Regions from separate parts of the Arthrobacter sp. RT-1 genome, predicted to be linked through region 2. Evidence: riboswitches for the same ligand, from Rfam matches in the RefSeq annotation. Region 2 holds a riboswitch; each other region holds the start of a gene.

Region 1 (6,989 bases), on a different contig from region 2:
ACCTCGGCGAAACGGACAATGCGGTCTGCCACGAGGTCCGGGTGCTCCACCACGTTGGTGGCGTGCGAGACGATGCCGGGGATGATGACCTTGCCCTCGGGGAGCTTGGTGTCCTCCCACACCCGCCACTCGTGTTCGTGGCGAACGTTGGCGGCCTCAAAGGAGTACCCGCCGGCGTTGATCTGCAGCATTGTGTCCACGAGGTCCGCGAACGGGAGGTCGGTGGTGTGGGGGCCGTGCCAGGAGCCCCAGCAGAGGTGGAAGCGCACCTGCTCCTCGGGAAGGCCGCGGAGGGCGTAGTTCAGCGCTTCCACCCGGATCTGCGTGAACTTGAGGTAGTCCTCAACGGTGGGTTCCGGACTGATCTGGTCCCAGTTCTCAGCAATGGAGGGATCATCGATCTGCAAAATGAGGCCGGCGTCCACGATGGCCTTGTACTCCTCGCGGAGTACGTCCGCGCAGGCGTAGATATACTCCTCCTCCGTGGCGTAGTACTCGTTGGTGATCCGTGATGCGCTGCCGGGGGAGAGCGCTGCCACGAATCCTTCTTTTAATCCGGTTGCGGCAAGGCCTGCCTTGAGGTTGGCAGCGTCCGAGGCCACCGCGTCCTGGCCCGTGTACACCAGCGGTCCCGTGACCTTCGGGAACGGCTTGGCGCCGCCAGTGAAGATGCCGCTGGTGGGATCGTTGTAGGCCTCGGCAAAAAGGACGCGGTCGCGGCGGTGGATGAATCCCGTCAGCTGGACGTTGCCGGGGGCGGATTCCTTCGGCTCAACGGCCCATGTGGCGTCATTGTCCAGTTCCAGGCCGCCCATCCGGGCAAATGAGTAGGACCACCATGCGCCGTAGTCCACAGCGGCGGACATCGCGTGGCCGTACTCGCCGTCGTTCGGGATATCGATGCCCAGGCTTTGCTGACGCTGGACCAGGTCCACAACGGAAGCGGTGAGGAGTTCGTTGTATCCCTCCACGTCGGCCGGGTTTTCCTCGCGCGCCGCGTTGGCGGCGATGAGCTCGGGCGTGCGCGGCAACGAACCTGCGTGGGTAACGCGGATGTGGTCGGTGTTCAGGGACATGCTGGATTTTCCTTTCCATCGGTCCTGGCAGTAGCACCTTCTGCAGGCAGGACGTGTCCTGCCCTGACGGGTTGCTGCGGCGTCATTGAGCCAGGTCTCTTGGCCGCTCCGGATGGTTCACTGTCACTTAAATCCACCATCGCGGGCGGGGGCAAATTCGCTTCGCCATATGTCGCGCCGCGTTAACAGCTTTCGATTCGTAATAACTGGGTGCGGACACCAGTCATGTCCATTGACAGGTTCTGTCCAGCTTGGTTGGCTGATGTCACAGCCGGCAATGGGGGACATAGCGGGCTGGACGCACCTAATGCACTCGAAAGAGGTAACGCACCGTGAGAAAAACCGTGGCAACTTTCAGGACCCTGGCCGCCGGAGCCCTTGCTCTTGCCGTTGTGGCAGGACCGGCACCGCTCGCCCATTCAGTGGGTGAAGGTCCGAACTACGACGGTAACGGCCAAATCACCACCTCGAAGCTGGCCAGCTATGACCAGATGGTTTCCTTCCTGAAGGACCAGGATGCCCGCCAGTCCGCCATGGAGCTTGAGGTCATCGGGCAGACCGTCAAGGGACGCGACATCCACCTGGTCAAGTACATTTCGGACCCGGCGAAACCCACCATCCTGTACCTCACGCAGCAGCACGGCAATGAGCAGCTCACCACCGAAGGCGCCCTGGAATTCGTCAAGCACCTCGGGACGGGCAAGTCGGAGGACATCCTGGACGGCGTGAACATCCTGATCGTTCCCATGCTGAACGCCGACGGCGCCATGGGGGACGTGAACTTCCCGCTGGATGACTACCTGGCCAAGGGTGACCGCAACATGACCCGCTACAACGCCGAGGAAGTGGACCTCAACCGCGACCACGTGGACAAGATCCAGCCGGAAACGCAGGCGCTGCACAACAATGTGATGCGCCAGCACAAGATCGACTACATGATCGACCTGCACCACCAGGGCACACGCAGCGAACGCGACGGAAAGCTGGTCTCGGGGTCCATCCTTTACCCAACCACACCCAACGCCGATCCTGCCGTGGTGGAAAAGTCCAAGCAGCTGGGCGCCGTGGTGTTCAACAACGTCGACTCCACCGGCTGGGGCCACCTGGGCAAGTATGTGGGCGGCAGCGCCGAAACCATCAGCCGCAATGGGATTGCCGTTGAGTACGGCATCGCAACCTTGCTCTTCGAAATGCGTGGCATGTCCGACCACTACGCGGACGGCGTCGCCCTGGGCCTGCGCAGCAACGGTTACCTGATCCAGCAGACCGTGACCACGCTGACTGCAACCGCGGCAGCAATTGCGGACGGCTCCATCGCCGACGCCGACACCTCCTTCTGGGACAGCCTTGCCACCCAGACGTCCCGGCCGGGCGAGGAAGCCGACGGCGAGTAGCCATAACGCCCACCCGCCGCGGTCCTTGCCTGCAGGAGTCCTTTACCCTGCAAGAAGGACCGCGGCGGCCCAACGAGTGGACAAAGTCGCTCATCGGCTAAACTTGGGTGGTAAGAGCCCCGGAACTCTTGCATCGCTGCCCCGTCCCGCGGACCAGCGACGGCCGGTCCATTCGGGGCATTCTCATGAACGGCGCCGCACCGGGCAAGCCACCTCCATGGCCGGACCCGGGCAGCCCGAACGAATGGGGGAGGATCCCATGCCAGCAATTGTGATCGTAGGAGCCCAGTGGGGCGACGAAGGAAAAGGCAAGGCCACTGACCTTCTGGGCGGCCGCGTGGACTACGTCGTCAAGCCCAACGGCGGCAACAACGCCGGGCACACCGTCGTCGTAGGCGGTGAAAAGTACGAACTCAAGCTGCTGCCGGCAGGCATTCTCAGCCCCAACGCGGTTCCCATTATCGGCAACGGCTGCGTGGTGAACCTCGAAGCACTCTTCCAGGAAATCGAAGGGCTGCAGGCTCGCGGCGCAGACACCTCCAAGCTCCGGGTTTCCGCCAACGCCCACCTCGTGGCCCCGTACCACCAGGTCCTGGACAAGGTGACCGAGCGGTTCCTGGGAAGCCGCGCCATCGGAACCACCGGACGCGGCATCGGCCCGGCCTACATGGATAAAGTGGCCCGGCTGGGCATCCGCGTGCAGGACGTCTTTGACGAGTCCATCCTCCGGCAGAAGGTGGAGGGCTCCCTGCGCCAGAAGAACGAACTGCTGGTGAAGGTCTACAACCGCCGCAGCGTCCTGGTGGAGGAAATCGTGGAGTACTTCCTCTCCTTCGCCGAGCGGCTCCGTCCGCTGGTCATCGACAGCACCCTGGTCCTGAACACGGCGCTCGATGAGGGCAAGGTGGTCCTGATGGAAGGCGGCCAGGCAACATTCCTGGACGTGGACCACGGAACCTACCCGTTCGTCACCTCCTCCAACCCCACTGCCGGCGGCGCCTCGGTGGGTTCCGGCATCGGCCCAACCCGCATTTCCCGCTCCATCGGCATCATCAAGGCGTACACCACACGCGTGGGCGCCGGTCCGTTCCCCACCGAGCTTTTCGACGAGATGGGCATGTACCTGCAGAAGACCGGCGGGGAATTCGGCGTCAACACCGGGCGCCCGCGCCGCTGCGGCTGGTACGACGCCGTCCTGGCCCGCCATGCATCCAGGGTCAACGGCTTCACGGACTACTTCGTCACCAAGCTGGACGTCCTCACCGGCATCGAGCAGATCCCCGTGTGCGTGGCCTACGACGTGGACGGCGTGCGCCATGACGAGATGCCCATGACGCAGACCGAGTTCCACCACGCCAAGCCCATCTTCGAATACTTCGAAGGCTGGACCGAGGACATCACGGGTGCCCGCACCCTTGCTGACCTGCCCGAGAACGCCCGCAACTACGTGCTGGCCCTGGAAAAGCTGTCCGGCACGCGGTTCTCCGCCATCGGCGTGGGCCCGGACCGTGACCAGACCATCGTGGTGAACGACCTTATCAACGACTGACGTGTGGGCCCACGCCCGCAGGGTTCCCTGGCCGAGCTTGCGAGGCTAGGGAGTGGGTGGGGACGACGACGGCGGGTCACCCGAGTGGGTGGCCCGCCGTTTGTCTTCCCAAAAGTATGGCAATTTACATAGGGTTAACCCGGCTGGTCTTGTGAGGCTGCGTCATTGGACGACAGACTTATCAACACCACGTGATGCAATCACCAATTCGTTCGACCAAACCCGCGGGAACATGCGCAGCACCGCGCACAGACCAGCTGGCGACAAGGATGTCGCCGGGCAGGATCCCGCAGACCGGAAGGATTTCTTATGGCCGGAAAGTTCGAAGCTTTTGTCGACTCAGATTCGTTTTTCAGGTTCCGGCTTCTGGCCCCCGATGGCACGGTGATGGCGGTGTCCGGGCCTTTTGAGGACAAGTCCGCACTCGCCGCCGGGATCGCCGCCGTCCGTGAATGCGCAGGTACCGGTCTGGTCACCGATCTCTGCCCTGCCGGGGCAGTAACCAGGAGCTCCGCCGCGGCTCCCGCTGTTGCTCCAATGAGGCCCCAGGCTGACTGCGATGACCAGCGCGTCCCCGCCAGGGTGCACGCTTTTACGATCGCCAAGGAACCGCGCCGGCAGGGGAGTGCACCGCGCTGGATCCCGGCCGCGGCCCGCTGAACCTCCTCCAAAAAGTTTTGGAAAGTTTTTTCAGGAACGCGTAACCCTTTCGCCGTCGTCAGCGATTACCCCTATGTAGCGCCGGTCTGGAACTTGTCCCCCATCACGTTCCAGACCGGCTCTTTCATTGATCCGGTGGCAGGGGCAGCTGCCTCATGCCGGAACCGGTGACGCCCGTGGCGGTCCCGGCGCAGTGGTTACCGAGGGGTAAAGTAATGCGGGGAAAAGCCGTTCCACCCCTGTGGAAGGCCTTCCCGGGCAAACAAACCCCTCTTTGACTGGAAGCACTACGTCCGTGACCGATGCACTGACCGACGAGGCTTTGCGGGATGAATCCCGCCAGGCTGACGTGTTCAGCCTCGTCTACCGGACGTATGCATCACAGGTTCTGGGCTATCTCACAGCCCGGGGAGTCGAGGATCCGGAGGCGGCAATGCAGGAGGTGTTCCTCTCCGTCCTGCCCCGGCTTGCCACTATGCACGGTGGTGCCGCAGGACTTCGCACATTTATTTTCTCTGTAGCCCACGCCCGCATGGTCGATGACCACCGCCGGCAGAACCGCACCCCCGCAAAACTGCCGTTCGAGCCCGAACTGGACCGGCGGGAAGACTCATCGGCCGAAGACGTGGCGCTGGAGCGCATCTCCCCGCAGGAGGTCCTCCGGCTGCTGGACGGACTTCCCGGTGACCAGCGGGAAGTGCTGTCGCTTCGCCTGGTGGCCGGGCTCACCGTTGAGCAGGCGGCCGAGGCCATGGGCAAAACGGCGGGGGCCGTGAAGCAGCTTCAGCGGCGCGCGCTCCTCAAGCTGCGGGAGCTGTCCGGCGTGAAGGAGTACCTCACACCATGACGCGCTCCCCGGACAGCCTGCACCACCTGGTGGATGACATGCTCAGTGACGCTGGCCAGGCCGGCGATTCCGATCTCCGTAGCATCCTCCTTTCACTCGGATCTTTGGCGTCCCTTCCCGTGCCCGCTCCCTCCGGCCCGCTTGCCCGGTTGATGGCGGGTTCCGCGACGGAAGCCGTGGAACCTGCGGCAGCGGGCTTAAACGTGCTGAAGGATGTCCAGGATGCTGCCGGCGATGAGCTGGCGCTGCGGCGGCGGTTGCGCCGGCACCGGCCAACTGTCCTGGGCCTTGCCCTGCTTGCCGGCATGGGCACCGGGATAGGAGGAGTCGCTGCCAGTTCACCCGCTCCCGACGGAGGCAGCCACTCTGTTCAGCAGCTGCTGGAAAACTGGTCACCGTCCTGGACCATCCAAGGACAGGCCGCCGCCGGACTGGTGCAGCCGGATGACCCGGATGGCGTGGACGGTCCCGGCGCAGGGCAGCCTGCCGCGGAACCGGTGTCAGCAGGACCCGGTCCTGCTGACAGCCATCATCTGCAGCAGGACCCCGCACCCGGGCCGCAGCAGGCAGCGGAACCCCGCCCGTCGGCCGTGGCCTCCGGTGAGGCAGGAAAAGCTCCACGTGCCCTTGCCGGCGGGCAGGAACCCGGACGGCGCAACCCTGCCGCCGGGACTGCCACCCCAGGAGAAGGCGGGCAGCGGCAGCCGGGCGGCGGCGGCCCTGCATCCGGCCTGGAGAAAGAACCTGCTGATGAGGCCGTCCTGCCGCCCGTGAGCATTGTTGTGGAGCCGCTGGAGGACGTTGTCCTGCAGGCTGAAGATGCCATCGGGGCAGTGGCTGAGCCTTTGCCGGGGAACAGGTGGCTGCGGAAGTTCAGCCGGTAGCCCAGACTGGGCGCCGGGGCATGGCCGGGACGCAAAGTCCGCCCGGTAGGCTAAGCGCATGGGCCATACCAACGATCCTGCTGTCATTGAACGCCTTATGCGCACCAAAGGCCGGTGGGCCATCGTGGGCCTCACCACCAACGAATGGCGCGCCGCCTATGACACGTCGCTGTTCATCAGGGACCGGCTGGGCATGGAGATCATCCCCGTCAACCTGCCCGGTGATCCGGTGCACGGCCAACAGGGGTACCGCACCCTGGGTGACATCCCGCGTGAAAAGCACCCCATCGACGTCGTGGACTGCTTCGTAAACTCCCACAGGGTGGGAGCGGTGGTGGATGAGGCCATTGCCGTGGGCGCCAAGGCGGTCTGGCTCCAGCTGGGAGTGATCGACGAGGATGCGGCGGCGCGGGCGAAGGCTGCCGGCCTGGACGTGGTGATGGATGCCTGTCCCGCCCAGCAGGCCTGGATATTCAACAACTGATCCTGCCGTCCGCCCCGGCCGGGCTCCTCAGCGTGTCATCAGGTGGGGATAGTGCCGTTCGGTGACATCGGGGTGGGCGCGCATCCGGCCCTTCA
Region 2 (6,989 bases):
GGCCGAGTTCGAGGCACGCATGGCGGGGGAGCAGTACGCCGCAGGCGGCATCGCCGTCACCATGAACGCCACCCGCGCCACCTCGGACTTCGACCTCACGCGCCTGGCGCTCGGCCGGGTGGCGGAAGCCGTCTCACAAGGAACCACCTACCTGGAGACGAAAACCGGTTACGGCCTGGACACTGACCATGAGGCCCGCAGTGCCCGCATCGCGTCCACCGTTGCAGACCAGGTGACGTATCTGGGCGCCCATCTGGTTCCGGCGGGCCAGGATCCGGAGGCGTACACCGACCTGGTGTGCGGTCCCATGCTGGCTGCGGTCCGTCCCTACGTTCAGTGGGCTGATGTTTTCTGCGAGGAAGGCGCCTTCACAGCTGAGCAGTCACGCCGGGTCCTGCTGGCCTGCCGCGACGCCGGCCTCGGACTCCGCGTGCACGGCAACCAGCTCGGCGAGGGCCCCGGCGTGCAGCTGGCCGTGGAACTCGGCGCAGCCAGCGTGGACCATGTGAATTACCTGGCCGGCGGGGATGTCGAAGCGCTCGCCGGAACCTGGTCGGGCTGGGACGCAGCCGCCGGCGAGGGTTCGCGGGGGACCGTGGCCACGTGCCTGCCGGCGTGCGACCTTTCCACCCGGCAGCCGTTGGCACCCGCCCGCGCGCTCCTGGACGCCGGCGTGCAGGTGGCGCTCGCCTCCAACTGCAATCCCGGCACCTCCTACACCAGCTCGATGGCGTTCTGCGTCGCTACTGCCGTGCTCCAGATGCGCCTCAGTGTGCACGAGGCAGTCCGGGCCGCCACCTACGGCGGCGCCCTGGCGTTGCACAAGGACACCGGAAACGACGCCGACGGCGAACGCGCCGTCGGTTCCATCGCCGTCGGGCACCGGGCGGACCTTCACATGCTTAACGCGCCTTCGGCCACGCACCTCGCTTACCGGCCGGGCATGCCGTTGACGTACGCTGTGTGGCGGGCCGGAGACCGGGCACGGTAAATCCCTGCCACCTTTGTGACGTAAGGTGATCGTTTCGCTTCTGTTATGATCAGAAAGCGTCATCGAAGCGATGGCCGGAGTACCGAGAGGCCCTGCATGACCCGCACTGACCGGCTGACCGCCATCCTTGACCTGCTGGCCAAATCGGGCCAGGTGGAAGTCGATGAAATCGTCAGCAACCTGGGCGTATCACCGGCCACCGCACGGCGGGACCTGGACAGCCTGGCCAAGCGCCGGCTCCTCACCAGGACCCGGGGCGGAGCCACCACCGGTGCCCTGGCGTACGACCTTCCCGGCCGCTACAACCGGGACGACCACGCCGAAGCCAAGGAACAGATTGCACAGGCGGCGTCCGCGCTGATCAGGCCGGGCGCCGTGATCGGTCTCTGCGGCGGCACCACCAGCACCGCGCTGGCACAGATCCTCGCCACCCGCGAAGACCTCAACGCCCCCTCCAACCAGCCCACGCTGACGGTGGTCACGAACGCCATTAACATCGCCGGGCAGCTGGCGGTGCGGCCCAATATCAAGGTCATGGTGACCGGCGGCATCCTCAACCCCCGGTCCTACGAGCTGGTGGGCCCCTACACGGACATCATCATGCAGAAGGTAGTGCTGGACATCGCCTTCATCGGGGTCAACGGCATCGACCCGGAAGTGGGGCCAACGAACACCGGCGAGGGGGAGGCATCCGTCAACGCGCTGCTCGCGAGCCGGGCACGGGTTTCCTATGTCCTGGCTGATTCTTCCAAGGTGGGCGTCCGGGCCTTTGCCACCATGGACGGGTACAACTTCACCCGGCTGATTACGGATGCCGGGATCTCGCCGCGGGACAAGGCGGCCTTCGAGGCCAATGGCACCGAAGTTATCGTCGCGCCCAGCTGAACTCCCGGCTCAATACGGCAGGCCTGAATATCCCCGGCCTGAATATCCCGCCTGAATATCCCCGGCCTGAATATCCCCAGCCTCAATACCTCCGGCCTGGATACGGCAGGCCTGCACACCGCCCTCCGAATACCGCCGGCGCCACGCGTGGATTGCTCGGTCAGGCTTGACCCAGCAACTGCAGGCAAGATGGGTACATGTTGGTTCCCTCCCGCCGCCGCCTGAAGTTCGAAGTCTGGATTGTACTGGGCCTCTCCCTTGGCCAGTCCGCCGTGTACTCCGTGGTGCAGCTCCTGGACAAGATGACCCGTGCGCCGCTGGCCGAGGGCACCTCAACGCTGAACCGCTCCCAGAGTACACGCGAGTATTTTGACCTGACCTACCAGTTGCTGGACATCATTTTCGCGCTGGTTCCTGTGCTGCTGGTGATCTATTTCCTCACTGACCAGCGGCAGGCGGCGTCCGGAGATGTTGGCAATCAGGGCTCAGCCTTCCGGAAGCTGGGCTTCAATTTTGCGCGGCCGGGAATGGACATGATGCAGGGGGTGGGGTTGGCGGCCCTGATCGGCATCCCGTCGCTCGGCCTCTACGCCGCGGGCCGGGCGCTGGGGATAACCACCGCGATCATTCCCAGTGCGCTGGACGCCTACTGGTGGACGGTGCCGGTTCTGATCCTGTCCGCCATCCGGCATGCCGTGGTGGAGGAAGTCATCGTGGTGGGCTACCTGCTGAACCGCTTCGGCAAGTTTGGCTGGAGCGTGCCGCTGTCCATTGCCGCCAGCGCGCTCCTGCGTGGAAGCTACCACCTGTACCAGGGCTTCGGGCCGTTCATCGGCAATGTGGTCATGGGTATTGTCTTCGCGTGGCTCTACACCCGGACCAAGCGCGTCATGCCCCTGGTCATTGCACATGCGTTGCTGGACATCGTCGCTTTTGTCGGCTTCAGCCTTTTTGGAAGGTCCGTGGGCCTGGGCTAGGCGGGCACGACGACGGGCGGGGCACAAGCGGGCCGTTGCTCAGTTTCCGGTCCCGTGCAGGACACGCAACAGGCCTTCCTCACCCGGGGACAGCCCGATGTAGCAAAGGTCCGGGTAGCCGTAGGGACCACCCTTGGTCAATGACCGCGGCCGGTGCACGTTTCGCTTCCGCCGTGAAAGTTGTCTCCGTTTCCGCTTCCGATGCAGCTCGCGCCTGAGTTGATCCGGCCATTGTGGTGGTTCCCAGTCCTGGTGTTCGCTTTTGTATCTTCGGCCTGCTGGTGAAATCCAGCCGGGTGGTTCGTTTTTGGTGGCCGGGGTGGGTGTCCAACCACTGGTGTGCTTCAGGCGGTGGTGCTTCGGGCAGGGCTGGCCCAGGTTGCTGATCCCGGTGGTCCCGCCGTGATGCCACGCCAACAAATGGTCAGCTTCGTTGTCCAGGGAGTTGTTGGAACAGCCCGGGAACGGGCACTTCCCGTCCCTCATACGCAGCCACCGCCGGATAGCCTTCGTAACCCGGTAGCTGGTGCGCCCGATTTCCAGCGGCGCCCCGTCCCGCGGATCCACCAGCACCCGATAAAACGAGCCAGCACCGTCCGCCACCAACTTCCGCGCCATCGACGCCGGGATCGGGCCGTAGCCGTCGAGCATCGCCGGTTCATCCGTCAGACCCATAAGCGAGAACACGGGCACCGTAACCAGGACCTCCGCGTGCGGAATACGGACCTCCGCAACAGTACCGCCGGAATCCTGCACGGTCTGCCCGTGCTGCCCGTTCTGTCCGTTGCTGAGGACGGCGTCGGCGAAGATGTCGGCGCAGATCTGAGGCAGGGTCCGGGACTCGTCCGGGCCCTGCAGTCCCCGGGCCAGGGCGGTGGTGCGGTTCCACATCGCCGACGCGGTATCGGCAGGGAGGTAGGCGTGGAACCAGGCCATCCCGTCCTGGTCCGGACGGTGTTCGACCCGCCGCTCCGCGACACTTTTGGCGTGGCGTTTTTCAAGGGATTCGGGGTGGTGGCGTTCGCGCCAGATCCGGGCCTTGTGCCGGAACCGGTGCGGCACCAACTCACCCGGCCCCGCACACCCGGTGGCCAGGTTCGGTGCGTCCGGGCCCAGGAAATGCTCCTCCAGCGCGGCGGCCCCGGCCCGATCCAGGGTGGCGGTTTCCTCCACCATGGCCTTCGCGTGCGCCCACGACAAGCTACCGTCCTGCAACCCCGCCAAGGTCAACGGCAAAACATTGGCCAGCACCTGCGACTGCTCCAGCAGCACACCGGCAGCCCGCGCACCAATAGTCAACACACCCGCGACCTCCGCGACCATCGACGCTTCCTGCGCCATCGCCCCGGACGGCACCATGGCCCGTGACGCCACAGCCTTGGCAGCTTCTGCATACCCTGCCGCAAGATGCACCTTCAACGCCGCGGTCCGTGCTTCAAGCCGGGCGACCCCGGCGAGCCCGTCCAGGCTCCGATCAGCCTGCTCCCGCAACGGATCAAAACCCTCACCGGTCCCACGCAGCACAGCACCCAGCTCAGCAAGGGACGCCTCAAGGACCTCCAACGCTTCCAATGCCGCCCTGCTTGCCATAGGAAAACTATGACAGGGGGGTCTGACAAAGCACCGAGGGATTTCAGCATGCCGGGTCCAGCACGCATTCCACCCTTGCTGTCTGCGACCGTCTGGAACCCGGCAAACCAAGAACCCGGCAAACCAAGAACCCGGCAAACCAAGAACCCGGCAAACCAAGGAACCGGCAAACCAAGACCGGGCACGCCAGGAAATGGATTCGGCCGCCATCGGCAGGTGACTTCGTTGTCACATGCTGATGGCGGCCGAAGATGGTCGGACAGGGAACCCAAGGGGGGTGCCCCTGCGTGATCCGGCAGCACCGGACCACGCAGCAGGAGGTCAGATTGTGACGGCTCCGCTGGCGGTTTCGAACGTAACTGACAGAATGCCCGGCGTCCCGTGTGGCGCCACCCACTCCACGGCCACGTCTTCCAGCGGCTTCTCCACCGGTTCGCCCAGCCACTCGGTGACCCGGGCAGCCGAACCGGCAATGGTGAGGCAGCTCATCTTGACGTTGCTGTCGTAGGCGTTGGACGGGTGCAGGGAGGGGTCGCCCTCCCACTTGAGCATGTACGGAACCTGGGGGTCGGCAATGAGCCCCAGGATGCCGATCTGCTTCCACACCAGTTCACGGCCGTCCGGGAATTTCCGGTTGCCGTTCACGGCGGAGCGTCCGAGGCGTTCTTCGAAGGGGGCGAGGTCGTCCACTTCGACGCACCAGCCCATCCATCCGCCGCCGGCCGCCGAGCGGGCACGTACTGCCTGCCCGAAGGGTGCCTTGTCCGATGCGGGGTGGTCCAGGACCTCCACCACCTCGAGGTATTTGTGTCCCGCGAGCGGGATGATCATATTCCGGGTTCCGAACCGGGGGTGTACCCCGCCTTTCACTGCCTCAACGCCGAGGGCAGAGGAAATACGTTCGGTAGTGGCCGCGAGGCCATCGTGTTCACAGGCGTAAGAGACGTGATCCATGCGCATGCCAACATCTTGGCACTTTGTGATCGGGCTCTCAGCTAAGGGTTGCCTTACTGGGATTTTCCGAGGTCAACCCCTTCACGGGCCACCTTCAGGCGGCGAAACCTGCAGGACTATGTTCGTCACAATGCTGTCCGGCCAGCCGGCAATGTTCCTACACTGAGCTCAGGTCATGAGCGCCAGCGCCAAGCCCCGGCTCGCTGGCCGGCAACCCTCCATCCGCGGTGGGGTGCCCCGGGTGAGGACCTGGCTGTCCGGCAACGGCCGGATGGCAAGCGCGGCCCGTGGTGCTCCCAGCCCGCCCCGGGCCCATGTCAAAGGAGCCTTGAATGTCCAACGGATGGTCCTTCGAAACCCGCCAGATCCACGCCGGACAGGAACCGGACAGCGCCACCGGCGCCCGTGCGCTGCCCATTTACCAGACTACGTCCTTTGTGTTCCCCAGCGCGGAAAGCGCCGCGAACCGGTTTGCGCTGGCGGAACTGGCGCCCATCTACACGCGCATCGGCAACCCGACCCAGGACGCGGTGGAGCAACGGATTGCCAGCCTCGAAGGCGGCCTGGCAGCCCTGCTGCTCAGCTCCGGACAGGCAGCCGAGACCTTCGCTGTCCTGAACATTGCCGAGGCCGGCGACCATATTGTCGCGAGCCCCAGCCTTTACGGCGGAACCTACAACCTCTTCGCCCACACCCTGAAGAAGTTCGGCATCAGCGTCACGTTCGTGGCGGATCCGGACAACCTGGCCCAGTGGCGCGCCGCCGTGCAGCCGAACACCAAGCTCTTCTTTGCCGAGGTGGTGTCCAATCCGCGGCAGGATGTCCTGGACATCGAAGGCGTCTCCCAGGCCGCCCACGAGGCAGGTGTGCCGTTGATCGTGGACAACACGCTGTCCACGCCGTACCTGATCCGTCCGCTCGAGTGGGGCGCGGATATCGTGGTCCACTCAGCCACGAAGTACCTCGGCGGCCACGGCTCAGCCATCGCCGGCGTCATCGTGGACTCGGGCAAGTTCGACTTCAGCAAGGACCCGGAGCGGTTCCCCGGCTTCAACACCCCGGACCCCACCTACAACGGGCTGGTCTATGGGCGTGACCTCGGGGAGGGCGGCGCCCTGGGCGCCAACCTGTCCTACATCCTTAAGGCACGCGTCCAGCTCCTGCGGGACCTGGGCTCTGCTGTTTCGCCGTTCAACGCCTTCCTGATCGCCCAGGGTCTGGAGACGCTGAGTCTCCGCGTGGAACGCCACGTGGCCAACGCCGCGGAGGTTGCCCGCTGGCTGGAAGCGCGTGACGACGTCGAATCCGTCGCCTACGCGGGCCTTCCCTCGAGCCCCTGGTACGAGCGCGGCCGAAAGTACGGACCGAAGGGGACCGGTGCCATTGTGTCCTTCAACCTGGCCGGGGGTGCCGAGGCCGGCAAACGGTTCGTGGACGCCCTGGAGCTGCACTCGCACGTGGCCAACATCGGGGACGTCAGGTCCCTGGTCATCCACCCTGCGTCCACCACCCACAGCCAGCTCTCCCCGGAGCAGCAGGCCGTGGCCGGCGTGACCCCCGGGCTGGTCCGCCTGTCGGTGGGCATTGAGCAC
Region 3 (6,989 bases), on a different contig from region 2:
CGGCCACCACCCAGAGCCTCGCCGAGAGCCAGGCGACGATGCTGCGCCGGTGGTACCCCGCCACCAGTCCGATCACGAACAGCACTTGCCATACGAGCAGCGGGAACGAGTCCTCGAACTGTGACGGCAGGAGCCGGAAACGGGTCAGCGAGCCTACGGCGTAAACCGCCAGGGCGGCGGCCAGCACCCAAACGGCTTTGCCGCGGTTGAGCGCCGCGAGGATCAGCGGGCTGACCAGAAGCAGCACCACGTAAAGTCCCATCACGTTGAACTGCCACGGGCCAAATTGCAGCAGCAGGATGGCAGGGAGCACCTGTGGCGGCACCGGGAACTGGAACAGGGACTCCATGCCCGCGTAGAGGTAATAGGTGCGCCCGGCGCCGTCGTGCCCCGCGCCGCCGGTTCCCTGGTCCACGAAGGTGGTCAGGGCGTCGGTCCGGAAGATCGGCAGCAGCGAGGCCAGGAAGACGCCGATGAGGACTATCAGCGCGGTCAGGTAGAGCTTGCCCGCCCTCCGCGAGGTGAGGTCCACCACCGTTCCGAAGTCGTCCTTGGCCCAGGGCCCGTACACCATGCCCACCACCAGGCCGGAGAACAGGACGAACAACTCGGCGCCTGAGACGAACCCCACCGCTTCCTGCGTGAGCAACTGGAACAGCGAGGTCATGCCCAGGTGGTTGACGACCACAAAAACAATGGCCAGGCCGCGCAGCATATCCACCCGGGAATCCCTGCTGGACGGGTCTGAGTATCCCCACGCCGTTGCGGCATTGACCCGGCGGGGAATCTGCCACAGGGCGACCAGGAGGATGAGGAGCGCCGCCCCCACTGTCCACGCAGCCGCCCCGGTGAGGGTGTTGGCCCGCACGAACGCACTGCCGGAGCTGACCTCGGTGACGGGGCCGGTGACAATGGGGGACGCTTCCAGCCTGCCCAGGGCGGCCTTGGCGATGCCCGGGTTTCCGGTGAGCAGCCAGTCGATGCTTGCCACTCCGGTATCCCGGGTACTGGTCCGCTCATCCCACACCACCGCCCCTGTCATGCGGAACCCGGCATCAGTGGCCGTCCCCACCACCTGGTCCCACCAGCTCGTTTTGATGTCCGCTTCCGGGGCTCCACCGGAAGCCGGGCTGTAAAACGCGGCGGTCTGCAGGAGGAACGGCTTGTCGCGCCCCTCCGAATAGGTGGCGTAGAAGTTTTCCCCGCCGGAGGCCGTCAGCATCTCCTGCAGCTCCCCCGCGCGGGGGACGGTATTGACCGCCGCACCGCCGGCTGTGTCGTCGTGATAGGCCGTCAGGCCCACCCAATCCACGGCATCGTCCCCGGGATAGTAGGGGGCGTAGGCTGAGTCTCCGCCGTCCCACTGGCCGTCACCGTTGGTGTCAAGCAGCGCGAACCCTTCACTTCCCTGCGCAGGCGCGTTCCGGTTCCGGCCGAACGGATAGTCCGTGCCCAGGTACGGTTCCCAGACCATCACCGTGCCGCCGTCAGCCTCCCGGAACGCCGCCGTCACGGCCTGGAACGCTGCGCGGTAGGCAGCGGGCTGCTGTCCCCATTCAACCCAGCTTGCGTTCATGTCCGGGGCAAACCGGATCAGCAGCTGGCCCTTGAAGGTGGAAGCAAGCTCCCGCACCTCGCCGGCGAAGGCTTTCGCGGCCGCGCCGTCAATCTGATCCAGCGGCACCGTCGGTTTCACCGTGAGCATCGCGTGGGCGCCCTGCAGCGAGGACTGCTCCAGGAAGCCCTCAATGTCGTCCTGCTCGGATGGACGGTAGGGAAAGGTGATGTCATGGCCAAAAACGGCCGGTGACGCACCCAAGCGGCCCGCAAAATCGGCGGCGGTATCCTCGCCCCATTCAAGGACTGCGCCCAGCAGCGGCTTCCCCTCTTCCGGAAAGCTCCGTGCGGCCTGCGCGGGCCCGGCGGGGAGCACTACGGCGATGAGGGCCATCAGCACCACGGCGAGGAGTGCCAGCGTTTTCCGGTGGAGGGGCACGGTGGATGACCCGGCGCGGACTCGAGGCACGGCTGTACGCATGCTGATGGGACCCCCTGCTGATGACCTGGTGACGGGGCGATGCCCCACGTGAACTCTATCCGGACGCAGGCCTGGCGGACGGTAAGGAACGCCCGCCCACCTGCGGCGATGCCGCCGTCGGACGTTCCCTTGCTGAGGTGCGCATCGTCGCCCACCACGGCCCGGACCGTTCAGTTACGGAACATGACGACGGCGGCGGTGCGGCTCCGCGTGCCAGATGTTACGTTTTTGGGGAGTAATGAGTACCGGCGCCAAGCCCTGACTGGCCGGTCGGCAACCCTCCCTTTCGCGGCGGGGTGCCTCAGGTGAATACTCGGCATATCGACCGATTCGAGCTGCAAGCGTGAGAGAAGGAGATCCGTCGTGTCTGACGCACCTGCCCCTGAAGAGAGACTGTCGTACCGGCTTGTCACCGGCCCGGATGACAGGTCTTTCTGTGAACGGATTTCCACCGCCCTGGCCGAGGGCTATGTCCTGCACGGCAGCCCGGCAGCAACGTTCAATGGCAGCAGCGTCATCGTTGCCCAGGCCCTGGTCCTGCCGGCGGCCATCGCTTCGGCTGATGCCGCCGTCGCCACTGCTGTTGACAACCTGGAGTCAGGCACCGAGGACCTCGAGTTCGACGGCGAGGGCCACGCATGAGCTACGCAGGAGACCTGACGCCTGAGGAGGCCTGGGCCAAGCTGGAGCAGGGCGCCATCCTGGTGGATGTGCGCACCGAGGGCGAATGGGCCCACATCGGCATTCCGGACACCAAGGCCACTGACAATGATCCCCTGTTCATCCAGTGGACGTTCCCGGGCGGCATTCCCAACCCCGATTTCATCAAAGACCTGAGCCAGCAGGCGCCGGAGGACAACGGGACCGAGCTGCTGTTCATCTGCCGCTCCGGCCAGCGCTCCATCTCCGCGGCCATCGCCGCCACCCAGGCCGGTTTCACCTCGTACAACGTCCTGGAGGGCTTCGAGGGTGAGCCGGACCGCTACGGCGAACGCACCGTCAACGGCTGGAAGAACCGCGGCCTGCCAACCAACCTGGGAAAGAACTAAGTGACCTTCAATAACGACGCCGCCGGCTGGAGCCCTGACACCCAGGCCGTCCGCGGTGGGCTGGACCGCACCAACTTCCAGGAAACCAGCGAGGCCGTGTTCCTGAACTCGGGCTTCGTGTACGAATCCGCTGCCGCCGCCGAGCGGGCATTCACGGGTGAGGACGAGCGCTTCGTCTACTCCCGGTACGGCAACCCCTCGGTGGCCACATTCCAGGAGCGGCTCCGCCTGCTCGAGGGCACCGAGGCGTGCTTTGCGACGGCGTCGGGCATGTCCGCCGTCTTTACCGCCCTCGGCGCGTTGCTGGCTGCCGGCGACCGCGTTGTTGCCGCCCGTTCGCTGTTCGGGTCCTGCTTCGTGATTTTGAACGAAATCCTGCCCCGCTGGGGCGTGGAGACGGTCTTCGTGGACGGGCCGGACCTGGAGCAGTGGCGTGAGGCCCTGTCCCAGCCCACCACCGCCGTCTTCTTCGAATCGCCGTCCAACCCGATGCAGGAGATCGTGGACATCGCCGCGGTCAGCGAACTCGCGCACGCCGCGGGTGCCACCGTCGTCGTCGACAATGTCTTTGCCACTCCCCTGCTGCAGCGCTGTGGCCAGCTCGGTGCGGACGTTATCGTCTACTCCGGCACCAAACACATTGACGGCCAGGGCAGGGTTCTGGGCGGCGCCATCCTGGGCACCAAGGAATTCATTGACGGGCCCGTCAAGCAGCTGATGCGCCACACCGGGCCGTCGCTGTCCGCGTTCAACGCGTGGGTCCTCACCAAGGGCCTGGAGACCATGTCCCTGCGCGTCAACCACTCTTCCGCAACCGCCCTGCGCCTCGCCGAGTGGTTGGAGCAGCAGCCCGCCGTGAGCTGGGTGAAGTACCCGCTCCTGAAGTCCCACCCGCAGTATGAGCTTGCGGCCAAGCAGATGCGCGCCGGCGGTACGGTGCTCACTTTGGAGCTTGCTCCGTCCGGCGGCCGCTCGGGCAAGGAAGCCGCCTTTGCGCTGCTGGACGGGCTGCGCATCATCGACATCTCCAACAACCTTGGCGATTCCAAGTCCCTGATAACGCACCCTGCCACCACCACGCACCGCGCCATGGGGCCGGAAGGCCGTGCCGCCATCGGCCTGAGCGACGGCGTGGTGCGGCTGTCCGTGGGGCTTGAGGACGCCGATGACCTGATCCGGGACCTGGAACAGGCCCTCAAACAGATCTAGTTCTGTGGAGCATGGTCCGGCTGGAAGTCGAGCCGGACTTCCACGGTGTCCCCGGCGCCGATCCCGGCTTTGTCCCTGACGGTCTTCTTGACCGGCAGAAGATAGGTGCCGCGTTTGGTGTCGGGGAACAGCGAGGTCTGCCAGGAGTGGCCTCCGATATCGGCTGTCACCTTCACCGCTCCGAAGGCCCTGCTGCTGGCAGCGGTCCGCTCCTTGATGTCATCCGCCACGTCCGCAGGCAGGGTGACGAAATGCCAGCCCGCTTCGCCGGGATTGAGCCATACCTCGGCGTGGAATTCGTACGACGGCGTCACGCGCCTGAGTATGCCACGTCGCTTTGGCGGCGCGCTACGACCGGCGGCCCTGCCAGTTAACGGCCAGACACCGGTTACCCTGACCACCGGGCTGGATGGGCTGCCCCATGCTTTGTCAGACCCCCCTGTCATAGTTTTCCTATGGCGGGCAGGGCGGCATTGGAAGCGTTGGAGGTCCTTGAGGCGTCCCTTGCTGAGCTGGGTGCTGTGCTGCGTGGGACCGGTGAGGGCTTTGATCCGTTGCGGGAGCAGGCTGATCGGAGCCTGGACGGGCTCGCCGGGGTCGCCCGGATTGAGGCCGGGACCGCGGCGTTGAAGGTGCATCTGGCGGCAGGGTATGCAGAAGCTGCCAAGGCTGTGGCGTCGCGGGCCATGGTGCCGTGCGGGGCGATGGCGCAGGAAGCGTCAATGGTCGCCGAAGTCGCCGGTGTGCTCACCATTGGTACGCGGGCTGCCGGTGTGCTGTTGAACGAGTCGCAGGTGCTGGCCAATGTTTTGCCGTTGACCCTGGCGGGGTTGCAGGACGGGAGCCTGTCGTGGGCGCACGCGAAGGCGATGGTGGAGGAAACCGCCACCCTGGATCGGGCCGGGGCCGCCGCGCTGGAGGCGCACTTCCTGGGCCCGGACGCACCGAACCCGGCCACCGGGTGTGCGGGGCCGGGTGAGTTGGTGCCGCACCGGTTCCGGCACAAAGCCCGGACCTGGCGCGAACGCCACCACCCCGAATCCCTCGAGAAGCGCCACGCCAGGAGTGTCGCGGAGCGGCGGGTGGAACACCGTCCGGACCTGGACGGGATGGCCTGGTTCCACGCCTACCTGCCTGCCGACACCGCGTCGGCGATGTGGAACCGCACCACCGCCCTGGCCCGGGGACTGCAGGGCCCGGACGAGTCCCGCACCCTGCCCCAGCTCTGCGCCGACATCTTCGCCGACGCCGTCCTCAGCAACGGACAGGACGGGCGCAACGGGCAGACCGTGCAGGATTCCGGCGGTACGGTTGCGGAGGTCCGCGCACCGCACGCGGAGGTCCTGGTGACGGTGCCCGTGTTCTCGCTCATGGGGCTGACGGATGAACCGGCGATGCTCGACGGCCACGGACCCATCCCGGCGTCGATGGCCCGGAAGCTGGTCGCGGACGGGGCCGGCTCGTTTTACCGGGTGCTGGTGGACCCGCGGGACGGGGCGCCCCTGGAAATCGGCCGCACCAGCTACCGGGTCACCAAGGCCATCCGCCGGTGGCTGCGCTTGAGGGACGGGAAGTGCCCGTTCCCGGGCTGTTCCAACAACTCGTTGGACAACGAAGCAGACCATTTGCTGGCGTGGCATCACGGTGGGACCACCGGAATATCCAATCTGGGTCAGCCCTGCCGCAAACACCACCGCCTCAGGCACACCAGCGGCTGGACACCCACCCCGGCCACCAAAAACGAACCACCCGGCTGGATCTCACCATCAGGCCGTCGCTATAAGAGCGAACACCAGGACTGGGAACCACCACAATGGCCGGAAGGGTTTTGGCCCGAAGGGTTCTGGCGGGAAGGGGGCGACGACCTGCAGGGTGGCATGCCTCAGCCGCGGGTTCCGCAGGACTTGCCGGTCAAAGATCTTCCCCCGCTCGGGGATCTGATGTATCCGGCACCTCCACCAGAGGAACCATCCGGCGACAACTTCCTGGACATCGACGAACTGCCACCCGACGATCCACTGTTGGAGGAGTTCTACGCCATGCCCCTTGTCCTGCCGGAGGACCCGCTCCGGGTTTTGATGTACCCGGCACCTCCATTGGAGGAACCACCTGGCGACAACCTCCTGGACATCGACGAACTGCCACCCGACGATCCACTGTGGGAGGAGTTCTACACCATGCCCGTTGTCCTGCCTGAGGACCCCTGCAGAGACTGGGAACTCCTACCCTCCTGGGTGCCTGTGCCTGTGCCGGCAGGTCACAGGACCGTTGACCCAATATCGAGCAAGGAGTAGCTTCGGCCTCATCTGGCCGATACCAGTGCTTCTTTCCACGGCCAGGGCGGGAGTGAAAGGAGTCGGGTTGTGAGCCAGCTGAAACCGTACCGCCGGGCAGGAGCCGTTATCACCGCTGCGAGCGTGTGCTGGGGGCTGGGAATCGCCATGGTTGGCAATGTCCACGCCATCCATGACCCTGCCGTCAGGCTGTCTACCCTGGAACGCCACCGCGGCCTCTGGATTCTGGGCCAGTTCCTGGCCGCTGCCGGCACCGCCGCGGCCCCCCTGGGCTTCGCCAGGTTTGCCCAACAGCTCGGGCGGGCCCAACAGCACCAGTCCGGCCCGGTGAAGGACTCCGGAGCCGGACCCGGACCAGCGCAAAAGCTGGCCACTGCGTCGGCCGCTGCATTCCTGGCG

Evidence for each region. A riboswitch is a leader RNA that binds a small molecule or an ion and turns the genes downstream of it on or off. The one in region 2 is predicted to bind S-adenosylmethionine.
Region 1: linked by a shared signal. The riboswitch ahead of DXK94_RS19220 (cobalamin-independent methionine synthase II family protein) and the one ahead of DXK94_RS14600 (bifunctional o-acetylhomoserine/o-acetylserine sulfhydrylase) in region 2 are both predicted to bind S-adenosylmethionine.
Region 3: linked by a shared signal. The riboswitch ahead of DXK94_RS01760 (DUF1737 domain-containing protein) and the one ahead of DXK94_RS14600 (bifunctional o-acetylhomoserine/o-acetylserine sulfhydrylase) in region 2 are both predicted to bind S-adenosylmethionine.

Annotation. Positions count from the first base shown of each region.
Region 1 covers NZ_QRGQ01000040.1:222,587-229,575, forward strand. The annotation lists gene DXK94_RS19220 (cobalamin-independent methionine synthase II family protein) at 1-1,076, opposite strand, end outside; SAM riboswitch class I at 1,089-1,195, opposite strand; gene DXK94_RS19225 (M14 family zinc carboxypeptidase) at 1,421-2,470, shown strand; gene DXK94_RS19230 (adenylosuccinate synthase) at 2,730-4,019, shown strand; gene DXK94_RS19235 (YegP family protein) at 4,329-4,679, shown strand; gene DXK94_RS19240 (RNA polymerase sigma factor) at 4,975-5,526, shown strand; gene DXK94_RS19245 (hypothetical protein) at 5,523-6,410, shown strand; gene DXK94_RS19250 (CoA-binding protein) at 6,469-6,894, shown strand; gene DXK94_RS19255 (isopenicillin N synthase family oxygenase) at 6,922-6,989, opposite strand, start outside.
Region 2 covers NZ_QRGQ01000017.1:40,214-47,202, forward strand. The annotation lists gene hutI (imidazolonepropionase) at 1-991, shown strand, start outside; gene DXK94_RS14580 (DeoR/GlpR family DNA-binding transcription regulator) at 1,088-1,876, shown strand; gene DXK94_RS14585 (CPBP family intramembrane glutamic endopeptidase) at 2,074-2,853, shown strand; gene DXK94_RS14590 (HNH endonuclease signature motif containing protein) at 2,893-4,443, opposite strand; gene DXK94_RS14595 (VOC family protein) at 4,765-5,403, opposite strand; SAM riboswitch class IV at 5,569-5,684, shown strand; gene DXK94_RS14600 (bifunctional o-acetylhomoserine/o-acetylserine sulfhydrylase) at 5,730-6,989, shown strand, end outside.
Region 3 covers NZ_QRGQ01000002.1:77,717-84,705, reverse strand. The annotation lists gene opgC (OpgC domain-containing protein) at 1-2,038, opposite strand, end outside; SAM riboswitch class IV at 2,273-2,388, shown strand; gene DXK94_RS01760 (DUF1737 domain-containing protein) at 2,402-2,680, shown strand; gene DXK94_RS01755 (rhodanese-like domain-containing protein) at 2,677-3,087, shown strand; gene DXK94_RS01750 (O-succinylhomoserine sulfhydrylase) at 3,088-4,296, shown strand; gene DXK94_RS01745 (DUF1905 domain-containing protein) at 4,293-4,610, opposite strand; gene DXK94_RS01740 (HNH endonuclease signature motif containing protein) at 4,752-6,590, shown strand; gene DXK94_RS01735 (hypothetical protein) at 6,660-6,989, shown strand, end outside.